DNA from 3 places in the Citrobacter sp. LJND-P06 genome. Region 2 is predicted to be linked to each of the others. Evidence: predicted binding sites of a transcription regulator. Region 2 holds the regulator's gene; each other region holds the start of a gene.
What was found. Region 2 encodes PurR, which represses purine synthesis genes. Its sites were predicted from a motif close to CANGCAAACGTTTGCNTG; they were not measured.

Region 1 (4,056 bases), 1.8 Mb from region 2:
CAGGCGGCCAGGCACAGCTCAACCAGATCGGACTTCATGCGCAGCATGATTGGCTGGGTTTCCGGATCGCCAAAGCGGCAGTTGAACTCAATAACCTTTGGATTGCCCTGTTTATCGATCATCAGACCGGCATACAGGAAACCGGTGTAGGTGTTGCCTTCTGCCGCCATGCCTTTCACGGTTGGCCAGATGATGCGTTCCATGGTGCGCTGGTGGACTTCATCCGTTACCACCGGGGCAGGTGAGTAAGCACCCATCCCACCGGTGTTAGGTCCGGTGTCTTTATCGCCCACGCGTTTGTGATCCTGACTGGTGGCCATTGGCAGTACGTGATCGCCGTCAACCATCACGATAAAGCTCGCTTCTTCGCCGTCGAGGAACTCTTCGATAACGATGCGATGACCCGCATCGCCAAAGGCGTTACCTGCCAGCATATCGTGAACGGCAGCTTCGGCCTCGCTCAGCGTCATCGCGACGATAACGCCTTTACCGGCCGCCAGACCGTCAGCTTTGATGACGATAGGGGCGCCTTTCTCGCGCAGATAAGCCAGCGCAGGCTCAATCTCGGTAAAGTTCTGGTATTCCGCCGTTGGGATCTGATGGCGCGCCAGGAAATCCTTGGTGAACGCTTTTGAGCCTTCCAACTGTGCGGCGCCTTCGGTTGGGCCGAAGATTTTCAGACCCGCAGCGCGGAACGCGTCAACCACGCCAATCACCAGCGGTGCTTCCGGGCCGACGATGGTCAGGTCAATCTTCTCATTCTGGGCAAAGCTCAGCAGCGCCGGGATATCGGTCACGCCGATAGCGACGTTTTGCAGGGCTGGCTCCAGCGCCGTGCCTGCGTTGCCCGGTGCCACAAAGACAGTTTCAACCTGCGGCGACTGCGCCGCTTTCCAGGCCAGCGCATGTTCGCGCCCACCGTTACCAATCACTAATACTTTCATCGTCTGCTCCGTGAATTAATGGCGGAAGTGGCGCATATCAGTGAAGAGCATCGCAATACCGTGCTCGTCGGCGGCGGCAATCACTTCATCATCACGAATAGAACCGCCAGGCTGAATAACGCAGGTCACGCCAGCTGCGGCGGCAGCGTCAATACCGTCGCGGAACGGGAAGAAGGCATCAGAGGCCATCGATGACCCTTTCACTTCCAGACCTTCGTCGGCCGCTTTGATGCCAGCGATCTTCGCTGAGTAAACGCGACTCATCTGGCCCGCGCCGATGCCGATGGTCATATTGCCTTTGGCATACACGATAGCGTTGGATTTCACGAATTTCGCCACTTTCCAGCAGAACAGCGCATCACGCAGTTCCTGTTCGGTCGGCTGACGTTGGGTGACTACGCGCAGTTCTTTTGCGTCGACCATGCCCAGGTCACGATCCTGAACCAGCAAACCGCCGTTCACACGTTTGAAGTCCAGACCCGGTACGCGCTCAGCCCACTGACCGCAGGTCAGTACGCGCACGTTCTGTTTGGCCGCGGTGATTTTCAATGCTTCTTCGCTGGCGGACGGCGCAATGATCACTTCGACAAACTGACGCGAGATAATGGCCTGCGCGGTTTCAGCATCCAGCTCGCGGTTAAAGGCGATGATGCCGCCAAATGCGGAGGTCGGGTCGGTTTTGTATGCGCGATCGTAAGCGTCGAGGATGGAGTGACTGATGGCGACGCCGCATGGGTTGGCGTGCTTCACAATCACGCAAGCTGGCTCAGCAAACTCTTTCACACACTCCAGCGCTGCGTCGGTATCAGCGATGTTGTTATAAGAGAGGGCTTTCCCCTGAACCTGCGTTGCGGTGGCAACGGAAGCTTCTTTGACATTCTCTTCTATATAGAAGGCTGCCTGCTGGTGGCTGTTTTCACCATAACGCATATCCTGCTTCTTAATGAAGTTGAGGTTCAGGGTGCGCGGGAAACGGCCAGCGGCTTCTTTGCTTTCACCGTGGTAGGCCGGAACCATGCTGCCAAAGTAGTTGGCGATCATGCTGTCATAGGCGGCGGTGTGTTCAAACGCTTTGATGGCGAGGTCGAAACGGGTGTCGAGGGTAAGAGAACCGTCGTTGGCATCCATCTCTTTAATAATGGCGTCATAGTCGCTGCTCTTTACTACGATGGCGACGTCTTTATGGTTCTTCGCGGCGGAGCGCACCATGGTTGGGCCGCCGATATCAATATTCTCTACCGCATCTTCCAGCGAGCAGCCTTCACGGGCAACGGTCTGGGCAAACGGATAAAGGTTAACAACTACCATGTCGATCGGCGCGATGCCGTGTTGTTCCATAATCCCGTCGTCCTGGCCGCGACGACCGAGAATACCGCCGTGGACTTTTGGATGCAGGGTCTTCACTCGTCCATCCATCATCTCCGGGAAACCGGTGTAATCGGAAACTTCGGTCACTGGCAGACCTTTTTCTGCTAACAGACGGGCTGTACCGCCTGTGGACAGCAGCTCCACACCGCGTGCGGAAAGTGCCTGGGCGAATTCGACAATACCGGCTTTGTCAGAAACACTGAGCAGAGCGCGGCGGACTGGACGACGTTGTTGCATGGTAAATCCCCTGGATTTGACGATGACAGAGAGCGTTAGCTGAATTTTTCGTGAAAAACTCAGCTAACGCCCCTTACGGGGCATCCTTATTTGGCGGTGGCATTGTAACGAAAACGTTTGCGCAACGCTCGCGAATTTTTCCTCTTTCAATGTTGCCCCCGTTTTGCTCGCTGAAGATCGTATATAGAGAAAGAAGATCGCAGAAATAATCGAGTGGTTTGTGGATAACTCTGTGCGTAAATGGGTATAAGGCGGGGTTTTGCTGTGGAATGCAGCAGTCAGTCATTTTTCTGTCATTTAAGGGTTGCGGGCGCCAGATAACTCCCTATAATGCGCCTCCATCGACACGGCGGATGTGAATCACTTCACAGAAAAACGCAAGTGAGATTGAAGAGAAAATTCCTGAATAAGGGTTGACTCTGAAAGAGGAAAGCGTAATATACGCCACCTCGCGACAGAGCGCTAAAGCGCGTCGCAACTGCTCTTTAACAATTTATCAGACAATCTGTGTGGGCACTCGAAGATACGGATTCTTAACGTCGCAAGACGAAAAATGAATACCAAGTCTCAAGAGTGAACATACGTAATTCATTACGAAGTTTAATTCACGAGCATCAAACTTAAATTGAAGAGTTTGATCATGGCTCAGATTGAACGCTGGCGGCAGGCCTAACACATGCAAGTCGAACGGTAGCACAGAGGAGCTTGCTCCTTGGGTGACGAGTGGCGGACGGGTGAGTAATGTCTGGGAAACTGCCCGATGGAGGGGGATAACTACTGGAAACGGTAGCTAATACCGCATAACGTCGCAAGACCAAAGAGGGGGACCTTCGGGCCTCTTGCCATCGGATGTGCCCAGATGGGATTAGCTAGTAGGTGGGGTAACGGCTCACCTAGGCGACGATCCCTAGCTGGTCTGAGAGGATGACCAGCCACACTGGAACTGAGACACGGTCCAGACTCCTACGGGAGGCAGCAGTGGGGAATATTGCACAATGGGCGCAAGCCTGATGCAGCCATGCCGCGTGTATGAAGAAGGCCTTCGGGTTGTAAAGTACTTTCAGCGAGGAGGAAGGCGATACGGTTAATAACCGTGTTGATTGACGTTACTCGCAGAAGAAGCACCGGCTAACTCCGTGCCAGCAGCCGCGGTAATACGGAGGGTGCAAGCGTTAATCGGAATTACTGGGCGTAAAGCGCACGCAGGCGGTCTGTCAAGTCGGATGTGAAATCCCCGGGCTCAACCTGGGAACTGCATCCGAAACTGGCAGGCTAGAGTCTTGTAGAGGGGGGTAGAATTCCAGGTGTAGCGGTGAAATGCGTAGAGATCTGGAGGAATACCGGTGGCGAAGGCGGCCCCCTGGACAAAGACTGACGCTCAGGTGCGAAAGCGTGGGGAGCAAACAGGATTAGATACCCTGGTAGTCCACGCCGTAAACGATGTCGACTTGGAGGTTGTTCCCTTGAGGAGTGGCTTCCGGAGCTAACGCGTTAAGTCGACCGCCTG
Region 2 (4,056 bases):
AATGGTTTCCCCAAGCCATGTAGCGGCAGGTACGCCGCCGATGTTTGCAATGGTCAGCCCCATAAACATCGTCGCCACGGCGCTGGCCTGTTTATGTTTCGGCACCACGCTGGCCGCCACGACCGAACCCAATCCGAAAAACGCGCCATGATTTAGGCTGGTCAAAATGCGCGATAGCATCAAGGTGGTGTAATCCGGCGCAATGGCCGACAGGACGTTGCCCAGCGTAAAAATGGCCATCAGAAAAATCAACGCATTACGACGAGCCCGGTGTGAAAGCAGCAGGGTCATCAACGGCGCGCCCACCATCACGCCCACCGCATAAGCGCTAATGAGCATCCCGGCGGCGGGAATAGAGACATTCACGCCATGCGCAATGACGGGCAACAGCCCCATTGGAGAGAATTCCGTGGTTCCAATACCAAATGCGCCAATCGCAAGCGCCAGTAAGGGGTAATTGATTTTCATACGTCGACTCCGCTGACCGTGCCGCGAAGCGACACCCGATAAGAGCCAAAAGCATGACATCAATCACAAAAATAATAAAGTTAACAGAATGGCAAAAGACTTTTGCTGATTGAGTAACAATGAAGGGGTAACGAAATGAGGGAGAGCACGCTCCCTCACGGTAAATCAGTGCAGTGCGGCGGTCAGACCACCCGCGACGATCAAGCCCAGAACAATAATAGTGGTTACTAATGAAAACTTCAGATCGGTGCTCATCAAATTTGCTCCTTTTTATTCCCACACAAAAAGTGATATTGCGCATTTTTACACACTTGGATGTAAAAATCTCCCAGGATTTATATTGATAACCACTTTTAACTCTTCCCCTTTTCGTCAAGATCAGACAAAATTCCACGCTTACTTGATTAGTGTACCGGCCATTGACCCCCTCCTGACGTTTCGTGTCGTTTTCCCGGCGTGCCGCAACCCTGATGTTGCGATAAGGGTGTGTAGAGGCAAACGTTTACCTACAGTATTTTCAGGAGTTTGGATATGGTCTGGAGTGAAATGTAATGGCAACAATTAAAGATGTAGCGAAGCGAGCAAACGTTTCCACTACAACCGTATCACATGTAATTAACAAGACGCGTTTTGTCGCAGAAGAGACGCGCAATGCTGTCTGGGCTGCTATCAAAGAATTGCACTACTCCCCGAGTGCCGTCGCCCGCAGCCTGAAGGTGAATCACACCAAATCTATCGGCCTGCTGGCAACTAGCAGTGAAGCCGCTTATTTCGCTGAGATTATTGAAGCCGTTGAGAAAAACTGCTTCCAGAAAGGCTACACCCTGATTCTTGGCAATGCCTGGAATAATCTCGAAAAACAACGGGCCTACCTTTCCATGATGGCGCAAAAGCGTGTGGATGGTCTGCTGGTCATGTGTTCGGAATACCCGGAGTCCCTGCTCTCCATGCTTGAAGAGTATCGCCATATTCCTATGGTGGTTATGGATTGGGGCGAAGCGAAAGCTGACTTTACCGATACGGTCATTGATAACGCGTTCGAAGGCGGTTATATGGCCGGTCGTTATCTGGTCGAGCGCGGTCATCGTGAGATTGGCGTCATTCCTGGCCCAATGGAACGTAACACGGGTGCTGGCCGCCTGGCGGGCTTTATGAAGGCGATGGACGAAGCGCTGATAAAAGTGCCGGAAAACTGGATAGTTCAGGGCGATTTTGAACCCGAGTCTGGTTATCGTGCAATGCAGCAGATCCTCTCTCAGACCCATCGCCCCACAGCGGTATTCTGCGGTGGTGACATCATGGCAATGGGGGCGCTGTGCGCTGCCGACGAAATGGGTTTGCGCGTACCGCAAGATATTTCGGTGATCGGTTATGACAATGTGCGCAACGCGCGCTATTTCACCCCCGCACTGACCACGATTCACCAGCCGAAAGACTCACTGGGCGAAACGGCCTTTAATATGTTGTTAGACCGAATCGTCAACAAGCGTGAAGAGTCGCAGTCTATTGAAGTCCACCCGCGACTGATCGAACGTCGTTCGGTTGCTGATGGTCCGTTCCGCGACTATCGTCGTTAAGCCTCCCCTGCGGGAACCTCTTCAGGTTCTCGCAGCCACTCTTTATTCAGCGTTTCACTGTCACCTAAATACTCCAGCAGCCAGGCTAATGCGGGCGAGGTGTCATTTTGCTGCCAGGTCAGGCAACATGCCGCATCCGGGAATGGATTCTCCAGGGTTAATGCGACCCATTTGCCGCTGTCGATCCACGGTTTTGCAAAATGCGTAGGCACCATACCGACACATAACCCGGCGGAAAGGCAGGTCGCTGACGACTCCCAATCCGGTACGATCACCCGTTTTTGGTTATCCAGCAGCCAGGTAATACGTTTAGGCAGTGTCCGTGAGGTGTCTTCACGAACCAGCGACGGCCAGTTGCGCAACGTATCATCACTCAAAGGGCCGGGCATCGTCGCCAGAGGATGATGACGTGCCACCACACAGCTCCAGCTCAACATTCCCATATCGCGAAAGGTATAGCGCCCACCGACGGGGATAGCCTGCGTCGCCCCAATCGCCAGTTCCACGCGTCCGTCGGACAGCGCATCCCAGACGCCGTTGAACACTTCCTGAGAAACAATCAGCTCAACATCATCAAAATGACGGTAGAAATCGACAATCATCTGCCGGGTGCGATCTGCCCGCACAATATTGTCCACCGCGATGGAGAGCTGTCCTCGCCAGCCGTTAGCAATTTGTTGGCACTGCTGGCGGGTGATCTGCATTTTTTTGATAACAGAGCGACCTTCTTTTAAAAACCAGGCACCCGCGGGCGTCAATTCCACATCCCGATGGCGTCGTTCAAACAAGGGCACCGCCAGCCACTCTTCCAGTTGACGTACGGTGTAGCTGACTGCAGAAGGCACGCGATGCAGCTCCTGGGCGGCGGAACTGAAGCTGCCATTGCGCGCGACAGCATCAACAACTTCAAGGGAATATTCTGACCACATATTCTGCCTACAAAAATTTTGAACTCAGTAGACAAATATTAGCGTTTCACAACAGGAATTTCACTCCCTACACTCTGCGGCCATGTCTTACTGATAAAAAAAGAGAATGTATTATGCAACCGGGAAAAGGGTTTTTAGTCTGGCTGGCGGGTCTCAGCGTACTGGGTTTTCTGGCAACAGACATGTACTTACCTGCTTTTGCTGCCATTCAGGCCGATCTGCAAACACCGGCCTCTGCCGTCAGCGCCAGTCTGAGCCTGTTCTTAGCCGGGTTCGCCATCGCCCAGCTTGCCTGGGGGCCGCTGTCCGATCGTTATGGCCGTAAGCCTATATTATTGCTCGGTTTGTCCATCTTCGCCTTCGGAAGTCTGGGTATGCTGTGGGTAGAAAGTGCAACAGGCTTACTGGTGCTGCGCTTTATTCAGGCTATTGGCGTGTGTGCTGCCACCGTTGTCTGGCAGGCGCTGGTAACCGATTACTATCCTTCGCAAAAAGTTAACCGTATTTTTGCCACCATCATGCCCCTGGTCGGGTTGTCGCCTGCACTTGCGCCGTTGTTAGGGAGCTGGATCCTCGCGCATTTTTCCTGGCAGGCCATTTTCGCCACGCTGTTTGTGATTACGCTGATCCTGATGTTGCCAGCCCTGCGTTTAAAACCCACCGCTAAAGCACGTAACGATAGCCAGGATAAATTGACGTTCACCACCCTGCTGCGTTCAAAAGCCTATCGCGGGAACGTGCTGATTTACGCGGCCTGTTCCGCCAGCTTCTTTGCATGGTTAACCGGTTCGCCGTTCATCCTTAGCGAAATGGGTTATAGCCCCGCAGTGATTGGTCTTAGTTATGTTCCGCAAACCATCGCCTTCCTGATTGGTGGGTACGGTTGCCGTGCAGCGTTACAAAAATGGCAGGGTCAACAACTGTTACCCTGGTTACTGGCCATCTTCGCATTGAGCGTCGTTGCGACCTGGGCGACCAGTTTTATTAACGCTGTATCGTTGACCGAAATTCTGATCCCCTTCTGTGTCATGGCTATCGCCAACGGCGCAATTTACCCTATTGTTGTGGCTCAGGCATTGCGT
Region 3 (4,056 bases), 240 kb from region 2:
ACTGGTCGTCGCGCTGGCGAGTTGGATCACCACATAATGCCGGGACGTCGTTTTATGCAGACTGACATAAAACATATCGTCTTGTTCTTCGTAGACCAGTTCATCGCTGGATGTCGGCGTTCCAACGCTGTGACACCACACCTGGTACGGCAGCAGCGTGACGGCGTGTTTACGCACGTAATAGAAGGTCTGTGAATCATTCGCCCACACCAGTTCCGGCTCAACATTGTCCAGCAGTTCCGGATACCAGTTGCCGGTTTCCAGGTTGCGAAAGCGGATCCCATACTGGCGGCGGGAAAGATAATCTTCTGCCAGCGCCATAAGGGTGTTGTCGGGGGAAATCGCAAGCCCGCCCAGCGTATAAAACTCGCTGTGTGCCGCGCGCTGGTTGCCGTCCAGCAACGTCTCCCATTCATCCCACTCTTCAGCGAACGCGGATTGTCGCTGGTAAATGGCGTATTCGCCCCCCGGCTCATAAAGATGCCGGTAGCGGTAGCCATTCTTAATGTAAGGCGCAGAGACGTCCTGAGGGGGGATCCTGTCGATAATTTCTTTTAACACACGCTCTTGCAGCGCCTGTTGAGAAGCCATGACCTTGTGGCCGTAAGCATTTTCCTGATGCAGATAATCCAGTACATCAGGCTGCGCACGGGAGTCGTCGCGCAGCCAGTAGTAGTTGTCGATACGGGTGTCGCCATGCACGGTCATGGCGTGAGGAATTTTGTGCGCTTTTGGTAGCATGTCGTTGTTCTTTTGCAATATACACTCTATAAGGTGTGGCAAAAGTTACGCGCAATGCAAGCGAAACATGCGACGTCACAAGGTAGATTAACCCGGTAACGCCTGTTTTTGTTGTTGTAAATCCCGCTCAATATCTTCCCGGACGTCCTGCGGGATCTTCAGGGCATCGCCCAGCGCGTTGAGGTAGCTGCGCTCCATAAAGTGGTCAATATCGATTGCCGCACAGCTCAGGAAGTAAATTTCCAGCGCCTCTTCTTCATTACGGATCCCCTGCGCCAGCCGCTGCGGGTCGAGCGGTTGTTCAATGGCGTGCTCAATGAGTCTGCGTCCCTGCTCTTCCACACCGGCTTCTCGCAGTTGCTGTTCAATAGCCACCCGCTCTTTCGCATCGATATGTCCGTCGCTTTTCGCCGCAAAGACCAGCGCCAGAATCAGTCGTTCGGTACGCACGTCAAGCGGTGTGCACTGTGTGCCAAACTGCGGTTCATCCTGATGCGCCGTACGGACTTTATCTTTGTACTTATTCCATAACACCGTGCCGGCGACAGCGCCGCCGCCCACCAGCAACGCGCTGGTGCCGTATTTGGTCAGTAGTTTGCGAGACGATTTATTGGCGACCAGTAACCCCGCCAGGCCGCCTAACGCACCAGGCACCAGCAGTTTACTGAGCCCCTGATCACCAGAAGACGATGACGAAGACCCTTTTTGCCCGAGAAGAGATTGTAATTGGTTCAGCCAGTTAGCCATGTAGCCCCCTCAAGTACAGACGATTTGTCGTCCAAGCGTACCCGAGGGGATGTCAGGAAGTGTCTATATCCGCAAAAGATGCGCAAATTCGGTGATTAGCGCAATTGGTACTCCGCCTTTCCTGCGCCACAATCGACGCTCACCTGATAGTGAAGATCGGCGCTTTTACCGCGCGCGGTCAGCGGCACTGACCATTTACCCTCTTTGCCCACAATGTCCTGCGCATTTACCCATACCACCGGATCGATTTGCCCCAGCGTTTTTTGATCATCAGTCCAGCGCACAATGCGGTTTTGCTGATAATCACGCTTTACGCTCGCGGCGATACCGTCAGCATCCAGACCTTCACACTTCGGAAACGTCACCGATTTGCTGTCGGGATTATTGGCGGCGAAGGCCGATACGCTGGCGGATAACAACAGCAGGCTCAACAGCGCTCCTCTCTTATTCATACTTTTCTCCTTAGCACATGATTCAGGAAAAGCATGGTACAAAACGTCAGGAGCGCAAGTCAGATTCAGGCAGCCTGGGTATCTTCCTCTGAGGACGCCGCGTTATCGACGGCCTGTGGAGAAGGTAATTTGCCGGTTTTCAGGATCGTACTCAGCACATCCTTCTGTTCAGCCAGCCAGAGAGACAGCGCTTCGCGTTGTTGATCCTCCAGGGCGACCGGAGACTGTTCAAGCCACATGTCGAGCAAATCTGCTGTATCGAGCATTTTGTCGTATGCATCGGCTTCCTTTTTGCTGGTAAAAGACATCTTCTCCTCACCTTCCCGAATGACTACGTATTTAACTTCAACCGCCATTTTGCAGCCTCTCAATATACCTGTATTTTTGTACAGTATATTACTTTTCGGCATTGAAATCAACCTGGCAATAAAGACAGACGCAAACGTTTTCGTATATACTGCGCCCGGATAAATCAGGGGATATGTTTATGACGTTATTAGGCACAGCGCTGCGTCCGGCAGCGACGCGGGTGATGTTGTTAGGTTCAGGCGAACTGGGTAAGGAAGTGGCGATTGAATGCCAGCGTTTGGGCGTCGAAGTGATCTCCGTCGATCGTTATCCCGACGCGCCAGCAATGCACGTTGCTCACCGTTCGCATGTCATCAACATGCTGGATGGCGACGCATTGCGCCGCGTGGTTGAACTGGAAAAACCGCATTATATCGTGCCGGAAATTGAAGCGATCGCCACCGATATGCTGGTGAAACTGGAGCAGGAAGGGCTGAATGTCGTCCCCTGCGCCCGGGCGACCCAACTGACCATGAACCGTGAGGGGATCCGTCGGCTGGCAGCGGAAGAACTGGCGTTACCGACCTCCTCGTTCCGCTTTGCGGACAGTGAAGCCACCTTCCGTGACGCCGTGGCAGAGATTGGTATTCCCTGTATCGTTAAGCCGGTGATGAGTTCTTCAGGCAAAGGGCAAAGTTTTATTCGCTCTGCCGGACAACTGGCGCAGGCCTGGGAGTATGCGCAACAAGGCGGGCGCGCCGGTGCGGGCCGGGTGATCGTCGAAGGGGTGGTGAATTTCGATTTTGAAATTACGCTGCTGACCATCAGCGCCGTTGATGGTGTCCATTTTTGCGCCCCCGTCGGCCACCGTCAGGAAGATGGCGATTACCGCGAATCCTGGCAGCCACAGCAAATGACGCCGCTGGCCCTTGAGCGGGCGCAGGAAATTGCCCGTAAAGTGGTGCTGGCGTTAGGCGGCCACGGCTTATTTGGTGTCGAACTGTTTGTTTGCGGCGACGAGGTTATTTTCAGCGAAGTGTCCCCCCGTCCACACGACACCGGGATGGTGACAATGATCTCTCAGGATCTGTCGGAATTTGCGTTGCACGTGCGCGCCTTCCTCGGCCTGCCCGTTGGCGCGATTCGCCAGTATGGCCCTGCCGCCTCGGCCGTTGTCCTGCCACAACTCACCAGCCAGAATGTGACGTTTGAGAATGTACAGGCGGCGGTTGGCGCCGGTCTGCAGGTTCGATTCTTTGGCAAACCAGAGATCGACGGCACCCGTCGCTTAGGCGTCGCGCTGGCAACCGGCGTGAGCGTTGAAGAGGCCATCGCTCGCGCGAAAGACGCCGCCGCTCAGATAAAAGTCAACGCATAAAAAAACGGGCCTAATGGCCCGTTATGTCAACGCCCGGTATACCACCGGGCCTTTCATTCACTTACTGTTTCGCGCCTTCTACCGCTTCGCGAGCCAGTTGAGTAATACGGTCGTAATCACCCGCTTCCAGCGCGTCAGCCGGAACCAGCCAGGAACCCCCGATACACAGCACGCTTTTCAGCGCCAGGTAATCACGGTAGTTAGCCGGAGAGATACCGCCAGTCGGGCAGAAACGCACCTGAGAGAACGGACCCGCAATTGCCTGCAGCGCTTTGGTGCCGCCGTTGGCTTCCGCCGGGAAGAATTTGAACTCTTTCAGACCGTAGTCCATACCCAGCATCAGTTCAGAAACGGTGCTGATACCCGGGATCAACGGGATCGTCCCTTCGGTCGCCGCTTTCAGCAGAGGCTCAGTCAGGCCCGGGCTGATAGCGAACTGCGCGCCAGCTT

Region 1: a site for PurR is predicted at 2,656-2,673, ahead of purH (bifunctional phosphoribosylaminoimidazolecarboxamide formyltransferase/IMP cyclohydrolase). Genes of this name have one in related genera too.
Region 3: a site for PurR is predicted at 2,376-2,393, ahead of purT (formate-dependent phosphoribosylglycinamide formyltransferase). Genes of this name have one in related genera too.

Annotation. Positions count from the first base shown of each region.
Region 1 is NZ_CP187317.1:4,335,229-4,339,284, reverse strand. Features, by position in the region: gene purD (phosphoribosylamine--glycine ligase) at 1-944, opposite strand, end outside; gene purH (bifunctional phosphoribosylaminoimidazolecarboxamide formyltransferase/IMP cyclohydrolase) at 960-2,549, opposite strand; rRNA gene ACO7SM_RS20430 (16S ribosomal RNA) at 3,172-4,056, shown strand, end outside.
Region 2 is NZ_CP187317.1:2,494,545-2,498,600, forward strand. Features, by position in the region: gene ACO7SM_RS11940 (MFS transporter) at 1-468, opposite strand, end outside; gene cydH (cytochrome bd-I accessory subunit CydH) at 634-723, opposite strand; gene purR (HTH-type transcriptional repressor PurR) at 1,020-2,045, shown strand; gene punR (DNA-binding transcriptional activator PunR) at 2,042-2,974, opposite strand; gene punC (purine nucleoside transporter PunC) at 3,088-4,056, shown strand, end outside.
Region 3 is NZ_CP187317.1:2,734,693-2,738,748, forward strand. Features, by position in the region: gene ptrB (oligopeptidase B) at 1-741, opposite strand, end outside; gene ACO7SM_RS13125 (tellurite resistance TerB family protein) at 829-1,488, opposite strand; gene yebF (protein YebF) at 1,584-1,940, opposite strand; gene yebG (DNA damage-inducible protein YebG) at 2,006-2,296, opposite strand; gene purT (formate-dependent phosphoribosylglycinamide formyltransferase) at 2,428-3,606, shown strand; gene kdgA (bifunctional 4-hydroxy-2-oxoglutarate aldolase/2-dehydro-3-deoxy-phosphogluconate aldolase) at 3,668-4,056, opposite strand, start outside.